Regions from separate parts of the Paenibacillus sp. FSL R7-0302 genome, predicted to be linked through region 1. Evidence: riboswitches for the same ligand, from Rfam matches in the RefSeq annotation. Region 1 holds a riboswitch; each other region holds the start of a gene.

Region 1 (5,959 bases):
CCCGTTCATGAATAGCTGTGGTCAAGCGCAAGCAGCTTACGCAGCTGCACCTTGAATTCTCCGGCGGTGCGGGGAGCGCTCTGCCCTGCGGTCAGACTGGCTGGCAGGCTGAACCATAAATCAGCCAGCAGCGGCAATCCCAGCCCGATGGACAATAGCTCCTCCCGTCCCGCAAAAATCTCCTCCGGCGTCCCCGCCGCCCGGCATCTTCCATGCTCCAGCACAATAATCCAGTCCGCCCAGCGGTAAGCCAGGTCCATATCATGCGTAGCCATAACTACGGTTGTCCCTTTATCATGTATGGCTTCAAGCCCCTTCAGCATCTGCTGCTCCGATAACGGGTCCAGATACGAGGTCGGCTCATCCAGCAGAATCAGCTCCGGCTCCATAGCCAGTACACCGGCGAGTGCCGTGCGTTTCTTCTGGCCCAGACTAAGCTGGTGAATAGGTTTATTGCCCAGATCAGTCAGATTCAGCAGCTCCATGACCTCCCGGCAGCGCGCAGCGATAGCCGGTTCAGCCATGCCGCTGCCGCGCAGCCCGAACGATACATCCTCCAGCGGAGTGCTGAGGATCAGCTGCTGCTCGGGGTCCTGGAAGACCAGGCCCACTTTCCGCCGCAGAGCGGCCAGCTCTTTTTTGGAGTAGGATAACGCCTTCCCTCCATGCATAACCGTCCCCTGCTGCGGGCGCAGAATGCCGACGGCATGCAGGAACAACGTCGATTTGCCTGAACCGTTATGACCGAGCACCGCCGTCTTGCTGCCTGCGGGGATGGAGAACGTCAGTTCATTCAGCGCGGGCTCCTTCGTGTCAGGGTAATGGAACACCACCCCGTCACAAGCCAGACTATATTCCATATCCATCACTTGCTCCTCTAATGTGATTTGGCCGATCGGAAGTTGTTGTACTTTGCGCATGATTTCACCCCCGCGTCCACAGCCAGAGCTGCGCCAGCACCAGCACTGCTATCCCGGCATACGCCTGGACAGCATAGCGCCGCGGCACAGGACGCGCCGTATAAGGCGGCAGAATAATCTCATCGGTGAATCCGCGGGCCAGCAGCCCCTGCGATAATCCATAATAACGGTGCATGGTGTTGCCAAAAAGCGCTCCCGCCATAGCCGCAGTCTCACGCAGCTTCGCCTTATAGCCTCTACGGCCTCCGCGCAGCCTGCGGGCCAGCAGCAGCCCATGCGCTGCATCACTCAGCAGGAATAAGAAGCGGTACATAATCAGCATCAGCTCCAGAACAATCTGCGGCATCCGCAGCCTGCGCAGCACCTGCAAAAGCTCACTGAACGGAGTAGTGAACATCAGGAAAAAGAAACAACTCATACAGGCAGAGATTCTGGCCAGCAGCTCCCCTGCCCGCTGAAGTCCCGCCGCTGTGACATATACCGGCAGATTCAGTCCCGGAAGCGGGAATATTCCTGCCTCTCCCGCAGCAGGATGCCCGAATTCCACGAGCAGCGCCGGTACGCTAAGCGCATAGAACAGCAGCGCTGTGCCGAACAGCATGCCATAAGCACGCAAGGGAATACGGGCCTGCAATACACACCAGGACATCATCCATAGGGTGATTGCAGCCTGTAGTACCGGATGTACAGTGTAAGAGAGCAGGAACATCAGGGCTGCGAACGAGCTTTTCCACATCGGGGATAACTGGCGCAGAGCATTATTGTAGGAGAGAACGTCAATCCGCCGAATCACTTGCTGCTATGCTGCTTCGTCCCGCCCTGCTTGCCCTTGAGCAGCCCCAAGGTATAACCGATCACACCGGCACCAATCGCTGCCTGCAATGCAAACAGCATACTCTCCGTCTCACCCGGCAGCTCGGTCAGCGGCTTGAACCACGGCTTATAGTCAGGATTCATCTCGGTAATCACACCTTCAGCCGCATCATCGGCCCCGCCGAATTCCCCATTGACCAGCAGCAGCGGCAGAATAACCAGCAGAATAACAACCAGCAGCATCAACCCATTTTTCCATTTATTGCTCATTAGGCTCTTCCTCCGTTCACCTTGCGTTTCAGAAGCGACAATTCATTCGGACTATACGATTTCAGCCAGTTCCAGAGCAGTACCGTCAACAGCCCTTCACTGATGGCCAGCGGGATTTGCGTCACGGCAAAGATGCCCCCGAATTTGAGAAAAGAAGCCAGCACGCCGCCATCCGCCGCCGGAAAAGCCACCGCCAGCTGAAAGGAAGTCACTACATACGTACTCAGATCCGCTACCGCAGCCGCACAGAACAAGGCCAGCTTCTCGCGGTCCGGCCGCTTCATCATCAGCTTATACACTGCATAGCCGGCAAAAGGACCCGCCACCGCCATCGAGAACGCATTGGCCCCAAGCGTAGTAATCCCGCCATGCGCCAGCAGCAGCGCTTGAAACAGCAGGACAATCGAGCCGATTACGCTCATGGGGAGCGGCCCCAGCATAACCGCACCAAGTCCGGTACCGGTGGGATGGGAGCTGCTTCCGGTGACGGAAGGCATTTTGAGCGCAGACAGTACGAAGGTAAACGCCCCGGCCAGGCCCAGCAGCAGCTTCAGCTCCGGATTCTCCCTTGTCATGGATTTCAGCTTGAAGATTCCGAGCACAAAGAACGGGATAAACGCCGCCCACCAGAACACCGCCCAGCCTACCGGCAGGAATCCTTCCATAATGTGCATTGCCCGGGCCGTCCCCGGTTCATTCAGCATAAAGTACACCGTAAATCCGGCAACCAGTGCCGCAAAGCTCCACCATCTGTGCTTTTTCATTTGTCACCCTCCATGTTTGTTGTTTTCCATTCAAAATCTTAAAACCCAAGTGGAAACATCTTTGCCGTCCTTTTATTAGGACGGTACGTTTCAGCGCGGAATATAAGGATGATTTATAGCGTGAAGCATAAAAATCCTTATATTCCAAAAAACCCACCCTAAAGGGTGGGAGTGTATGTACGCAGGCAAGTTCGATAGAGCGCGCTGCACGCAGCCAAGCGAAACAAGGTGCTTCTCATCGTCCCATCACTATGGGCCGTGTCCTTGTATCCCGCAGCTGTAAGCCGGGTGTCATCTCTAAGATTCCAAGATTCCTCCGGTCCATCAGGGCAGAACGCCTCTTCTCATTAACCTATCCGTACACCGCTCCTATCCGCGTAGAGTCGTGGTGTGCGTCGACAAGGTAGGTCTCCTGGCTTGGAATACAGGCGCCGCAGACTTCGTCTTCCCCGGGGCTTCCCGAGTGACCTCATGAAGTGCAGCTCTTCCATACAGTGGCGGGACCGCTCGGGAGTTTCACCCGATTCCCTGTTATCCCTTGCCGCTTCCGGCAAGAGCACCTTGTTTCATCGCTAATTCATCTCACATCATAGCGGACCGGGCTTAGCGTGTCTGTGATATAAATTGGAAAAGCTGGCCTGAAGCCAATCATGGCTTGTAGAAATTTTATTTGAGTAATATAATTATTAACTATATAACCTGAACGTGGAGGCATCCGATGAAACTTGATCTAACCGAACAATCCCTGCCCGTGTACGAGGCCCTGTCCAGTACCGTGCGCCTGCATATGCTGCGGCTGCTGTCCGAGAAGCCCATGAACGTGAAGGAGCTGGCTGCAGCCCTCAAGCTCAGCAGTGCGATTATGACCATGCATGTGCGCAAGCTCGAAGCCGCCGGGCTGATCCGCAGCCATATGGCTCCCGGCAAAAGCGGTCTGCAGAAGATCTGTACACTGGCCGCCGACGGGGCTGAGATTGTTTTTCCGGGACAAGCCCGGACTCCGCGCAGGGGGTACCGCAAGGACATTCCGGTGGGGCATTATTCCGACTTCCAGATTGAGCCTACCTGTGGACTGTCTACGACGGAGAGGGTCATCGGGCACTTTGACGATCCCCGTTATTTCTGGGACCAGGAGCGGGTGAACGCCGGGATTCTCTGGTTCGGCAAGGGGTTCGTCGAGTATAAAATCCCGAATTTCCTGCTGTCGAGCCAGCAGCCGGAGGAGCTTGCCATCACAATGGAGATCGCCTCCGAAGCCCCGTCGGTCAACAACAACTGGCCGTCGGATATTACCTTCACACTGAACGGACAATCGCTCGGCTTCTGGACCAGCCCCGGTGACTACGGAGATAATCCGGGAAAATACACCCCGGCCTGGTGGCCCGCACTCACCAATCAATACGGCCTGCTCAAGCAGCTGCGGATTACTCAGACGGGCACTTTCATGGATGGGCAAAAGCTGTCGGAGGTCACCCTGGATCAGGTAGGCATCCGCAACAAACAATGGACCTTCCGGCTCTCTGTCGAGGAGGATGCCGAGCACATCGGCGGCCTCACCCTGTTCGGTAAAGGCTTCGGCAATTACAACGAGGACCTTGTGTTTGAGTTGTTTTATACAGATGGCGTGGCAGATTTGCCGGGTTCTATATAAAGGCCTGCTTAGAAGGTAGGTAGGTAGGTAGGTAGGTAGGTAGGTAGGTAGGTAGGTAGGTAGGTAGGTAGGTAGGTAGGTAGGTAGGTAGGTAGGTAGGTAGGTAGGTAGGTAGGTAGGTAGGTAGGTAGGTAGGTAGTGGAGATAGATTAGTTAGACTAATTAGGTTAGTTTTCGATTCAGCTACTTTTGGAGCTAATGCTCCTCATTTCCGCTCATCGCCCACTTTCGGCCAATTCAGGTGCACTAGTGCTCCTCATTTCCGCTCAGCTGCCCGCTTCCCGCCGCATTAGAGGGATTTATCCCTCTCTTTTCCTCACCCAGCCCACTTCCCGCCGCACCAGAGGGATTTATCCCTCTCTTTTCCTCCTCCAGCCCATTTCCCGCCGCACCAGAGGGATTTATCCCTCTCTTTTCCTCCTCCAGCCCACTTTCCGCCGCATTAGAGGGATTTATCCCTCTCTTTTCCTCCTCCAGCCCACTTTCCGCCGCATTAGAGGGATTTATCCCTCTCTTTTCCTCCTCCAGCCCACTTTCCTCCACAACGCAAAATAAGCCCCTCCAACCGCCGCATTGTGCAGGTTGGAGGGGCTATCGGTGATCGGTCCGTCTCTTATGGCAAGAACGGCTTCTAGCCTATCTTTTTGCCTGGCCCCTTGCCGTTAGGCGTGGGCCGTCATTCCGCCACCGGCTGCCACTTTCCGCCGCCCGGCAGCGGACAGCTGCGGGCCTTCAACCGGGCCACGACAGGGATGATACAGCCGCAGGCGGTACAGGTCACGCCATCCTGCAGCTTGGGACAAGCCGCGCAGATCGCCAGCCGCTCGGCGTAGACCTCGTCGGAAGCTGAATTGCCGGGATTGAACATGGAGGAGGCCAGAATGCGGGCAATCTGTGCTTCCGTGACCTTGTACTCCTCCCGGCATCCTTTGCAGGCTGAAGTGGTTGTCATGCGGTTCTCTCCTTAGGCTTGTGGAGTGATAGCCAGTACCGTTACCGACATTGGCGGCAGCTCTACAGTCAGCGTATCCCCTTCAAGCTTGAAGGCGCTGAATGCCTCTGGTGTTACAGCTTCCGGCTGTTCAAAGCTATTGTGGGCATCGATGGAAGCTCCGGCCAGCGTCGTTCCGCTTACGGATGCTTGACCAGCCAAACCGCGCAGGGCAAGCGGCAACACTGCCGATGACGCGTGATTCAGGTTACACAGGCTGACATGAATGATGCCCTCAGCATTGACCGAAGCCGAAGCCGATACTTCAGGAATCTCTACGCCATCATAGCTGTATACAGGGCTGTCTACAGTGAGCTCCAGCAGTTCTGCATCCTGATGCACTTTGTACATGTTGAATACATGGTAAGTAGGAGTCAGGAGCATTTTCTCGCCTTCAGTCAGAATAACTGCCTGCAGCACGTTCACGGTCTGGGCAATGTTCGCCATCCGTACACGGTCACTATGCTTGTGGAAAATATTCAGCGTCAAGCCGGCCACAAGCGCATCGCGGATCGTGTTCTGCTGGTACAGGAAGCCTGGGTTTGTACCC
Region 2 (5,959 bases), 1.0 Mb from region 1:
AGGGGATTCCGTCAACGGAGATCCTGGAACAGTTCAAGGCGTATTACGCGCTGCCGGGCCATAATTACCGGGTGAAGATCGTCGATTACTTCATCAACGGGATGCTGAACTGCCAGTCCGGGGGCCGGGAGGATGTGCTGGCGGCGGCTTACGGGATTATTGAGAGCGATGCGGAGCTTAGTGAGGCGTTCTTCAAAAAAGTGCTGTCCCAATCTCTCTTCCGCAGAGCGCTGTTCGAGCCGTATCTGGAATCCCGGCTGGCAGCCGCTGCCGGAACGGCGGATATCCTCCGCCTCGTGGGCCACTTTGGCCGGAGTCTTCCGGAGGTGCTTCAGCAGGCAGCGGTACGGGATACCTTCAAGGAATATCTGCTGGAGAAGCTGCAGCGGGAATCCGATCCGGTAGCGGCGGTAACGGCTGTTCATGAAGCGGTCCAGCAGGCGGAGAAGCAGCGCCGCAGAGGCGGCGTATACCCGGAGGCCTTGTCCGTTATGGAGGAGCTCGGCACGGTTGCTGACCGCTTCCTGCTGAACCGGCTCTCGCTGGACGAGCTGACGATGGAGCAGCTGCTGGAGATCTCGTTCCTGCGTTACCGGGATACGGCAGACTGGCAGCCGCCGCTCGATGCGATTGCGAAGCGCAAAGCGAATGCGCTGCGTGCAGCCTACCGCTGGTTCGGGGAGGAGTCGCCGGACGAGGAGATTTTTGCCGGACTGACACCGCGTGAGCTGGACGATGTACAGCTGCTCGGTGCGCGGTGGCTGAAGGAAGCGCGGAGTCTTGAGCCGTTCGACCGGCTGCCGCTGGCCTTCTATCACAGCAGTGAACGTGAAGGCGGGCCGCTGGATTATGATGCGCTGCTGGATCTGGTGGTCCGCAAAGCGGGCAATGACAAGGAGACAGTGTACCGGTTCCTGGACTGGTCGCAGCATAGCTGGCTGTTCGCAAGCTCCGGCAAGAAGCTGTGGCCGAATTACAAGCGGGCCGTGCTGAGATACTTCCTGAAGAGCGACCGCGAGGCATTCAAGAACCGTGAATTCCGCAAAACCCATCTCGACACAGCAACGCCTGCTATGCAGACTGTCTACAATGAAGCCCGCGCCCAGCTGGCTTCGCCGCTGGCGCGGTGGGTCAGCCGCAGCCGATTTCAAATCCTGATCTCAGGGAGCATCCTCGGGATCATTCTGATTGCGGCGGTTATCCTGCTGAGCCAGCTTGGGGGACGCGGCAAGGATACAGCCGCGCCGGTGGCCAGCCCCAGCCCGCTTCCGGCAGTGACCGGAGGGGCCGCTGTAGCGGCCCCGGTCTCTGTCCGGCTTATCGGCGGAGATGCAGGGACAGGCGGGGATAGTGGCGGAAATGCAGGAACTGGTGGGAATAATGGCGGTGATGCAGGGACCGGCGGGAACAGTGGCGGAGATGCGGGAAGCGGAGGAGCAGGCAAGAGCAACAGCAGTAAGCTGGTGTTCAGCTTCACTGATGCGGCGGAATGCTCCGCCTTCAAGCCGGAGCGGATCAAGGTGGAGTCCGCCAGCGGCGTTACGGACTACGAGGTTAAGGCAACGGTTAGCAGTTGCCAGGTTGAAGCAGGCGCCGGAGCGGACGGCGGCGTGAAGGGGGAAGCAGGCGCTGGAGTGGACGGCGATGCGAGCGGTAAGGCAGGCGCCGGAGTAGACGGCGATGCGAGTGGTAAGGCAGGCGCCGGAGTAGACGGCGATGCGAGTGGTAAGGCAGGCGCTGGAGCGGACGGCGGTGCGAGCGGTAAGGCAGGCGCCGGAGTAGACGGCGGTGCGAAGGGTAATGCAGGCGCCGGAGCGGACGGCGATGCGGACAGTGAAGCCACCGCCCCTCCAGCGGCGGCGGGAACTCCTCCGTCACGCGTATACGAGGTGACGGTGGAGCTTTCAGCAGGCGCGAAGCTGGCAGCAGGTGATATGATCACCGCCGGAGGCTACTCGCTGAAGCTGGCGGCAGATCCGGGCAGCGCCCCGGAGGCCACAGCCACAGCCGCGCCTAGTGCAGAGCCATCCGCTTCCGCAAGCCCGGAAGCAGACACGGATGCAGAATAAAGCAGCGGCAACAAGCTGGCTGTTTACATTTTTTAACTAGTGCGATCGGGTAACATTACCTTCAGAGATAGGTGTACTCTGTACAACTAAAAACAGTGAAAAGAAGGGCAGACCTATCCTAACTGTATTCCATACAACTAAATTTGCCCGAATGGGCGAAAAGCCGGATACAGAAGCATTTTAGGTGCACGAAATACAGCTAAAAGTACATTTGGCGGTAAATCAGACGATTTAGTTGTACAGATTGCATTTAAGCATACAGTGTGCACCTTCGTCGGGGTACGGCAGACCCTCAGCAAGCGAAGGAGTTAAATTAAAGACTGATTAGTTTAAACCTGATGATCGGCTAGCGGCTCATCCTACTTTACCTTATCGTAGTGCATTTATTAGTGCTCCGGCAGGCTGGAATATATGGAATGTAGCAGATAGGTATGCTGGTGTCCGTAAGAAACTGCTTTATCGCACTTTGTACACTAGAATCAGGCATATTGGAGCTTATATGGCGTTCTGTTGTATTCGGTACATTAGATTTTGGAAATTCGGCCCGGCGGAGGGTTCTTTGCCACAATCGATTGTATGAAATGCAGCAGAATGCGTTATCGGCCGCTTTTACACCAATTCTAATGTACATAATACAATCGCCTGCTGCCGCTGTCTCCGCTAGTACCGCCAACGTCTTAATTAACCAGCAGAAGAATGACTCCATAGTCCTGAATAGTACGATGTGCCGGGGTAGCGGGCATGTGCTGTTCAGGATTTTTGCTGCGGAATAGGCGGGGTCTCGGGGCGGATGGAATAGATATAGCTTGTCTATAGACATACATGGAAATAGTCGATATGATGGTTTGAGAATCTTAAAATTTAATAAGCTTTGGGAAAAGGTGCGGATGTCTAAGAGACCGTACGCTGTTGCCAGCAGATGCTGGCAGGGCTATTGTCTTATAGAGGAATCTGCTTAAAAGGGAAGCCCGGTGCAAGTCCGGCGCGGTCCCGCCACTGTAAATACGGAGCAACTCCTGAGGAGCCACTGTCTGCTAATGGGATGGGAAGGCGGGGGAAGCGGTGAAGTATGAGCCAGGAGACCTGCCTTTTTCGTTGTTGTTTCTATTCTTCGGGGGTAAGAATGTGGAAGCAGATGCTGATATTGGCGAGGGCTGTATATGCTGTATTGTATGTTAATGCGGGAGAGCAATCGGCTCCTTCAGCCGCCCTGTATTGTATTCTTCCCCGGCCGCCCTGCACAGGGCGGTCTTTAGGTTGCCGCTCTATTTGCGTAAGGAAGCAGGATTCATCCATTCTATTTCAGGAAAGAGGTTAGTTATGAAGAATCACTCTCTATCATCCAGATTCACACGGCTGGGACTAGCTGTCATTATGCTGTTCGCACTGCTCGGAGCAGCCGTAGTCCCGGCAGGACAAGCTGCTGCTGCACAGGTAGGCGGAACTTCCGCATCCGCGGTATCCGCTCTGCCCGCAAGTGAGGCAGCCAGCGTAACCGCTGCGGTCTATGCTACTGCGGAGTTCATGCTGAAGAACGGAGTCCAGTCGGACTGGCAGGCGATTGGCCTTGCGCAAGCGGGCTACAAGGTTCCAGCCGGCTATCTGAAGGCGCTTGAGGGCAAGGTGGCTGAGGCTAAGGGTGTTTTTGCCAGAGCTACGGACTATGCCCGGATCACGCTGGCTGTTAAGGCACTGGGCGGCGATCCGGCGAATGTGTCAGGCTATAACCTGATCGAGAAGCTGTACAATAACGATAAAATTACGGGCCAGACGCTGAATAATCCGGTCTATGCACTGCTGGCTCTGGATTCCGGCAGCTATACGATCTCGGCCAATGCGAAATGGACACCGTCGAAGCTGCTGGCAGAGATTCTGGCGAAGCAGAACCCGGACGGCGGCTTCACCCTGACCACGGGTGCGAGTGATCCGGATATGACAGCGATGGTGCTGAACGCACTGGCTGGACACAAGCAGGAAGCGGCAGTGAATGCTGCTGGTCAGCGGGCGGCAGCCTGGCTGGCTAAGGCACAGGATAAGAACGGCGGATATGGCGACAGCAGCGAGAGTGTAGCTCAGGCCATTATCGGTCTGTCTGCCTTCGGCATTGATCCTGCAGGAGCAGATTATACGAAAGGCCAGATTAATCTGGTCAGCAAGCTGCTGAGCTTCAGCGCAGAGGGCGGCGGATTCGCCCACACTGCAGGCGGCAGCTCCAATCCGCTCTCTACAGAGCAGGCGCTGGAGGCTTTGGTAGCGTACAAGCTGTTTGGAACAGGCGGTAAGCTCTTTGACTTTAGCGGCACACCAGTGAAGAATCCTCAGGTAAGTGTCTCCGTTACTGTTGAGGGTCCAAATGGAACCTTGGCTGAAGGCAGCGTATACGCTGGAAATGTGCTTACGGCACTGGACAAGACAGCAGCAGCCAAGCGCCTGGCCTTGGTCAATGAAGCAGGCAATTATGTGACGGGGATCGGCGGCGTGACTGCGGGTACGTTTGGCGGATATGATGGCTGGATGTATGTAGTCGCACGCGGCGGAGCATGGATCTATCCAAGTGTAGGCATGGGCGACTTCGCACTGGAGGAGAATGACCGCATTGTGGTCTACTATGGCGGGGACAACACGCAGGTGGTTGATGCCGTAACCGTGACTCCCGCACAGCCGCAGCCTGGACAAGATCTGAAGGTGCAGGTAACCCAGAAACAATGGGTCTGGAATGAGGCGACCTTCACCTCCGATCCGGTAACCTCACCGGCAGCAGGCGTACAGGTAACCATTGGCGGTAAAACAGCAGTTACAGATGCTGCAGGCGTGGCTGTTGTGGCCGGAGGACTGCCAGCGAATAAATATACCCTGACGGTTACGGGATATCTGAAGGATAAAACCCCAGCCATCGTCCGTCATACGGTCCCGGTAACCGTGGCTTCTGCTGCGGCGGACCGTCCGGCTTTTGCCGATGTGAAGTCGATCTCGCCTTGGGCGCTGGAGTCGGTATACACGGCGTATGACCGCAAGCTGATGAACGGTGTGAGTGAGGACAGCCTGCTGTTTGCACCGAAAAAGAATATTACCCGTGCTGAATTTGCAGCGCTGCTGCTGCGGTTAACCGGGAACGAGCCGTCTGCGGCGTCTTCTGCTGGGGCCTTCAGTGATGTTAAGGCCGGTACATGGTATTATGGAACAGTGAACCGGGCGAAGGAGCTAGGAATCATCAGCGGTGTGACGGCCAAGACGTTTAAGCCGGACGGGCTGGTTACGCGCCAGGATATGGCTGTGATGATGGTTAGAGCTTTTAAGCTGGATGCGGCATCAGCTGGAGCAGGAGCAGGAGCAGGTAAATTCAGCGACGAAGATAAGATTAGCGACTATGCATTGTCCGCTGTCCGTACGGTGACGGGACTTGGATATATGAGCGGCACCGGCGGCGCATTCGAGCCTTCCGCAGTTGTAACCCGTGAGATGGCTGCTGCTGTGGCGGTTAGATTGCCTTAGTTGTAGGGAGCAGCAGAGTTCGGTAGGTAGAGTAAGATCAGCTTCAATATACAGCTATACTACCGCAGGAGGCACTGAACGAACTCTGGAGCCGACGATAAGTGGAAAAATGACATCTAATTTGGCCGGATTTGCTGCAGAGCGGGAGCTAGTTGGATAAACGACACTTATTCAGGCTTGAAGCTGCAGAAGGATGAGGTATGGGCAGAATTAGATGCCGGAAATCCAACTAAATTCTTTACAGGTGCGTAATCTGGATTATTAAGAGTAGAAAATCCAACTAACGCACTCATGCCGATGAGCCGATGAGCCGTATAGGGTTGCCGAAGCGCTGAAGGCTCGTTTGACGGACGGCTTTGCTTGGAATTCGTTTGGATATGTGTTGAAAAGTAAGCATA
Region 3 (5,959 bases), on a different contig from region 1:
CAAGCTTAGCGCTCTCAAGAGAAGATACCTCATAGGCCTCCTGCTCCACAATATAATAGAGAATTCCGCTCTGCTCCGCGATCTCGAAGACGCTCCGGAAATCGACCTCTCCCTTCCCGAGATCGGTCTCTTCGTTGTCTGCTCCGAAATCCTTAATGTGGACCAGCGGAACACGTCCGGCGTACCGTTGCACATAATCTACGGGCCGGGCTCCGCCCCTGTATACCCACCCCAGATCGAACTCTGCCAGCATCTGCTCCGCAGGAATCCGCTCCAGCCAGATATCGATGACCGCCTTGCCGTCAACTTTTGCGAATTCATAATCATGGTTGTGATAGCCATATTGCATTCCCGCTGCCCGGACCATCTCGGAGGCTTTCTCCAGGAATGGAATGATCCTCGTTACATCCTCTATAGTAGGGTTCGGAGGAAGCGGTGCCGACGGGGTGATTATATATTGCAGTCCGAGCTCTACCGCGTATTCAATCTCTTTGGCTAAGGCCTGTTCCATCTTATCCAGGCTTCTGAAGTCCAGACCTACATGCGCCGAAGGAGCAGCCAGGCCGAGTTCATCCAGCTTACGGCGCAGTTCCCCTGCAGATACACCGAAATAACCGGCGAATTCAACGGCCTGGTATCCCATCTCTGCCACCTTGGCCAGTGTGCCGAGGAAATCGCGCTCCGTCTGGTCGCGCAGTGTATACATTTGAATTCCGATCTGCTGTGCTGCTGTTGTCATGAAGAATCCGCTCCTTATCGTCATTTCTGATTGGATACTATATTCCCGCTACTCCCCCTGTAGCTTGCGCTCCACGGATTCCAGCTTGCTGCGGCTGGTCGAGGTCTTGTCGCGCCGGTCATCGATCTTGAGCGAGGTTGAGACTCTCTGCGCCCCGGCGGTGAACGGCGACTCATGCAGCGCTTCTACCGCAGCCAGAATCCGCGCTACCGGACCCTCAATAATCGTACCATGGAAGTAAGCTCATAGGTAATGCCCTCCACCGTCTCCAGCACGCGCTGCATCTCGGCCACATAGCTGCTGAGACTGGTGCTGCCTGTCCCAACCGGAACAACGGTCACTTCGCCAATTGCCATTGTGAACTGCCTCCTAATGATCTGATGTGCCTGCCTCTAACTTTTCCTCTTTATTGTAACGCTTCGCCAGGCTTGCTACAAATCACCTGCACCCTCTCTATTCTATTAATATCCGTCAAAATGATTACCAGGATTAGACGCACTCTATTTATGGATTCTTTGTGGCGTATTTTCGGAGATTTTATGAAACATTCACGGCAGATTCAGAGGAAAGTTGTGGATTACCTGTGGACTAACTGTGGATCAGCTGTGAGTAAAAGCGCCGAACCCGCTCCCCGTGCGGGATTGCAAAAAAACATTTACAAACACAATATATTGCGGTAGTTTTAATAGATAACAACAAAATATAGTAGAAACGGGTGTTTCACCTCTTGTAATAGAGGTGCGACTTAATAGGGAAGCGCGGTGCAAAACCGCTGCGGTCCCGCCACTGTAACCGGATGCTCCCAGGGTGCGATGCCCAGGGCCGCATTCTCCGGCTAATTGCCACTAAGGGGCGGAATAAGCCCCCCGGGAAGGCGCCGGAGGAGTTGCCGGAAGCCAGGAGACCTGCCTGTTTCGGTGGCACCGCTTAGACTCCTGCGAGGAACAGGGGAGGTGTCCGTATGCGGCCTGCAATAGCAGAGTTAGCCTTCCGTCATTCGGGTCAGAGGCTGCCGATACCTGAGGACGATCGGGGATTATTTTCAGGTATCGGCTCTGCGGAATATACAAGAACGGGCGTAAGCTATCGCCCTTGTGTCTGCTCGTATGTTCCACCCAGACCACAGGCAAATTTCCGTTTCCCGGATCTTTGCATCATGCATTCGGGCATTTCCGGCCTTCCCGGCCGGGGGTGCTTTTTTAACGCTTACAATACCCGAGAGGAGAGAGTTATATAATGACGCTGCTGGAGAAACGTTATAACGAAGGACAAGCTGCACAGGAGGATCTTTTGGAAGAGGTCATTCATCTGGGACGGGATATTATCGACAGCCGGGATCTGGATCTGCTGCGCGAGAACGCCAACCTGAACGGGGAGAGCTTCTCCGGCAAAATGAGCAAGTTCGGCAGTGAATATTCCAAATGGTATGCCCGCAACTTCACCATGCCGCCGCAGCTGGTACAGGCTACCCTGGATAATGTCGTCTATGTACATGACCTGGATCAATACGCCATCGGTACTACCAACTGCATCTTCATCCCGTTCGAACGGCTTCTCCGTGAAGGCTTCAACACCGGCAACGGCAGCGTACGGCCTCCCAACTCGATTATGACGGCGATGTCGCTGGTGGCGATTATTTTCCAGTCGCAGCAGAATGCGCAGTACGGCGGTGTGTCCGCCAACAAGCTGGATTATGATCTGGCCCCTTATGTTACCAAATCCTTCTCCAAGCTCTTCCGCAAAGGTCTGGAGTATTTCGAGGAGAACGCAGAGGGTTCGGAGCTTGGGGAGATTACGATGAGCCGCAGCGATCTGGCTGAGCAGTATCCGCGGGCCTTCCGTTTTGCCCTGAAGGAGACGCAGAGCGAGACCCTGCAGGCCGCAGAGAGTATGGTACATAACCTGAATACGATGTCCAGCCGCTCCGGCGGCCAGATTCCTTTTACCAGCATCAACTACGGCACCTGCACCTCCCCGGAGGGCCAGCTTGTGATCAGCTCGCTGCTGACGGCCACGATGAATGGACTGGGCAGCGGGGAGACGCCGGTGTTCCCGATTCAGATCTTCAAATGCAAGCAAGGTATCAACCAGCAGCCGGGTGACCCTAACTATGAGCTGTTCCTGAAGGCAGCGGAGTGCTCGGCGCGCAGATTGTATCCGAACTTCGCCAATCTGGACGCTCCGCTGAACATGCAGTATTACGATCCGGCCGACCCGGATACCGAGTTCGCTACGATGGGCTGCCGGACCCGTGTGCTCGGCGACCGCTTCGGACGCAACCATTGCTCCGGCAAAGGCAACTTGTCCTTCAACACGCTCAACCTGGTGCGTCTTGGACTGGCCCACGGCACGATAACCGGCCGCCGCCTCGCTGCTGATGAAGAAGGGTTCTTCGACGACCTGAATCACTATATGGATATTGCGCTGGACGGCCTGCTGCACCGCTTCCGTATTCAGGCTTCCCAGAAGGCCAAGGCCTCCGATTTCATGATGCGGGAAGGCGTCTGGGAGGGCGGCGAGCAGCTTGCCCCTGATGACAGCGTAGGCGAACTGTTGAAGCACGGCAGTCTGTCACTGGGCTTCATCGGGATGGCGGAATGCATGAAGGCCATGTACGGCAAGCACCACGGCGAAGATATGGACATCCATGCTAAGGCTGTAGCCATCGTCCGCCACATGCGTGAATATTGCGACCGCAAGAGCGAGGAGCTTAACCTCAACATCACCTTGTTTGCAACACCGGCCGAAGGTCTATCCGGCAAGTTCACGAAGATCGACCGCAAGGTGCTAGGCTCTATCCCTGGGGTAACCGACCGTGAATATTATACGAACTCGTTCCACATTCCGGTCTACCATGAACTGAGCGCAGCCAAGAAGATCAGCCTGGAAGCCCCGTTCCATGAATATTGCAACGCCGGAGCGATCTCCTATGTCGAGCTGAACGGTAATGCCCGGAGCAACCCTGCAGCCTTTGTCAAAATCATCAAATATGCGCTGGAGCAGGATATCAGCTACTTCAGCATTAACCATCCGATTGACCGCTGCTCCGGCTGCGGCTATGAAGGGGTCATCGGCACGAATTGCCCGACCTGCAATGCCCATGAGGATACCACCCATATCCGCCGTCTGCGCCGGGTTACCGGGTATCTGACCGGTGACTATCAGACCCGCTTCAATGCTGCCAAGCAGGCCGAAGTCCGGGACCGTGTTAAGCATCTATGAACATCTGCGGATATTACCCGGAGTCGATCAATGAAGGGGAAGGCCTGCGGGCCGTCCTCTTCTTCAGCGGCTGCCGCCACCGCTGTCCGGGCTGCTTCAACCCGAAGACCTGGAACTTTAACTTCGGGGAAGTCTTCACCCCGGAGCGGCGGCGGGAGATCATAGAAGAGATTGCAGGCAATCCGCTGCTGGACGGCTTGACGCTGGCGGGCGGGGACCCTTTTTTCTCGGCTGAGGAGGCTGCAGACTTCATTCACGAGCTGCGCGCCGAGCTGCCGGGCTTCCCAATCTGGATCTATACCGGCTATACGTACGAGGAGCTTACGGCTTCCCCGGGCTCTGCGGAATGGAACCTGCTGGCCTTGTGCCAGGTCGTGATCGACGGACGGTTTGTCGAAGCGCTCAAAGACCTTACCCTCTCTTACCGGGGAAGCAGCAACCAACGGATCATCGATATTCCTGCGAGTCTGGCGGGAGATAGGGTTGTTCTGTGGGAGCCGGAGCTGAGCTTTCAAGGGGTATAAAAATAACAAAGGCACTAGACTCCCGCTACCGGGTGGTTTAGTGCCTTTTATTGGTTCGGAGCGGGTACGACTTATTGCCCTGCCTTACGTGCCACCTTATGCTCCGTCTCCTCTGCCAGCTCCTCCAGCACGCTGTCCAGACGCAGCTTCAGCTCTTCGGCCAGCTCAACTACGCCCTGGTCGTTACGCACCGCCTGCGAGTCTACGGCGTAGACGCCGCCAAGAATGTAGCGGGCACCCAGCACGGACAGTACCGGCTTCAGCGCATAGTCAATCGCCAGCAGATGCGCGAGGCTTCCGCCCATGAAGAGCGGCAGCACGATTTTGCCGGCCAGCCCTTTTTGCGGCACCAGATCCAGGAAGGTCTTCAGCACTCCCGTGTAAGAAGCCTTATATACCGGACTGACTACGATTACCGCATCAGCTTCCGCTACGAGCCCATTCGCCTTGACAATGGCTTCGCTCTCGAATTTCGTATGGATCAGATCCTCCGCAGGCAGCTCCGCCACATTGATCCGCTCCACTTCAAATCCGCGCTCCCGCAGGTCATTCTCTGCATACTCAATCACGGCATTGATCCGTGAGACCAGCGAGGGTGTTCCGTTAATTACGACTATTTTGGCCATTTCCGCACCTCTTCCGTCCGCATGATTAGGATAAACCGGGCTGCTTCGCCGGGCATCAATACTTTAAATTAGTAATAATCCTAGCAGAGTACAAGGAATATTGTCAAACCCCTCTTATGCTTGCAAACCGCTGCCGCTCTGGTTATAATAAACGGCAAACCTATATCCCGACCAGGCCAACGACCGGCATCCAACCGCGAGGCGTCTGCGACCGGAGCAGCTTCCTGTTCCCTAAGTTTACCGGGTTTCGCCCGTTACCGCGAAGACCAAAGAGGGCCTGATTCCGCGCGCTGCATAGCTGCTGTACGCGAATGAGGTCAACCTGGGTGGCACCGCGAGCTGACGCTCCTCGTCCCATGGATGAGGGCGTTTTTTGCGTTTTTTTACCCACACTTAAGGAGCGGATGCAGATGCTGGATATGAACTGGATCAGGGAGAATGAGGACATTGTACGGAAGACAGCCGAATGGAAAAGATTGAAGTTCCCCCTGGAGGAACTTCTGGAGTGGGATGACCGGCGGCGGCTGGCCCGCCGGGAGACGGAGCAGCGGCGCGCGGAGCGCAACGCGCTGACGAAGGAGGTCGAGCGCCTGCTGCGCGGGGGCGACGTTTCGGGTGGCGAGCTGGCCAAGGAGCAGGTGCGGGTGATCAACGGCCAGCTGACTCTGCTGGAGGCGGAGCTTCTGGATGCGGAGCAGCGCTGCGGCGAGCTGCTGCTGGAAGCGCCGAATCCCGTGTCGGCGGATACGCCGATCGGGCCGGATGAGCGCGCGAATGTGGAGCTGCGGCGGCATGGCGCGCCGCCGGTCTTCGGGTTCCGCGCGCGGGACCATGTCGAGCTCGGAGAG

The links. Region 1 has a riboswitch for cobalamin ahead of MKY96_RS19730 (energy-coupling factor ABC transporter permease). Riboswitches for the same ligand answer to the same signal wherever they lie in the genome.
Region 2: it holds a riboswitch for cobalamin, as region 1 does, so the genes downstream of both, MKY96_RS24080 (S-layer homology domain-containing protein) here and MKY96_RS19730 (energy-coupling factor ABC transporter permease) in region 1, are expected to answer to the same signal.
Region 3: it holds a riboswitch for cobalamin, as region 1 does, so the genes downstream of both, MKY96_RS26450 (anaerobic ribonucleoside triphosphate reductase) here and MKY96_RS19730 (energy-coupling factor ABC transporter permease) in region 1, are expected to answer to the same signal.

What each region holds. Positions count from the first base shown of each region.
Region 1 is NZ_JBBOWB010000001.1:4,554,979-4,560,937, forward strand. It holds gene MKY96_RS19715 (energy-coupling factor ABC transporter ATP-binding protein) at 6-920, opposite strand; gene cbiQ (cobalt ECF transporter T component CbiQ) at 925-1,713, opposite strand; gene MKY96_RS19725 (energy-coupling factor ABC transporter substrate-binding protein) at 1,710-2,003, opposite strand; gene MKY96_RS19730 (energy-coupling factor ABC transporter permease) at 2,003-2,767, opposite strand; cobalamin riboswitch at 3,153-3,346, opposite strand; gene MKY96_RS19735 (ArsR/SmtB family transcription factor) at 3,486-4,418, shown strand; gene MKY96_RS19740 (hypothetical protein) at 4,665-4,961, opposite strand; gene MKY96_RS19745 (DUF6171 family protein) at 5,095-5,370, opposite strand; gene MKY96_RS19750 (alpha-N-arabinofuranosidase) at 5,383-5,959, opposite strand, start outside.
Region 2 is NZ_JBBOWB010000001.1:5,571,227-5,577,185, reverse strand. It holds gene MKY96_RS24085 (GAP1-N2 domain-containing protein) at 1-2,069, shown strand, start outside; cobalamin riboswitch at 2,981-3,174, shown strand; gene MKY96_RS24080 (S-layer homology domain-containing protein) at 3,390-5,561, shown strand; gene MKY96_RS24075 (hypothetical protein) at 5,729-5,959, opposite strand, start outside.
Region 3 is NZ_JBBOWB010000002.1:171,065-177,023, forward strand. It holds gene MKY96_RS26440 (sugar phosphate isomerase/epimerase family protein) at 1-739, opposite strand, end outside; partial or broken gene MKY96_RS26445 (MTH1187 family thiamine-binding protein) at 788-1,095, opposite strand; cobalamin riboswitch at 1,436-1,666, shown strand; gene MKY96_RS26450 (anaerobic ribonucleoside triphosphate reductase) at 1,976-3,961, shown strand; gene nrdG (anaerobic ribonucleoside-triphosphate reductase activating protein) at 3,958-4,485, shown strand; gene ssuE (NADPH-dependent FMN reductase) at 4,557-5,111, opposite strand; gene serS (serine--tRNA ligase) at 5,522-5,959, shown strand, end outside.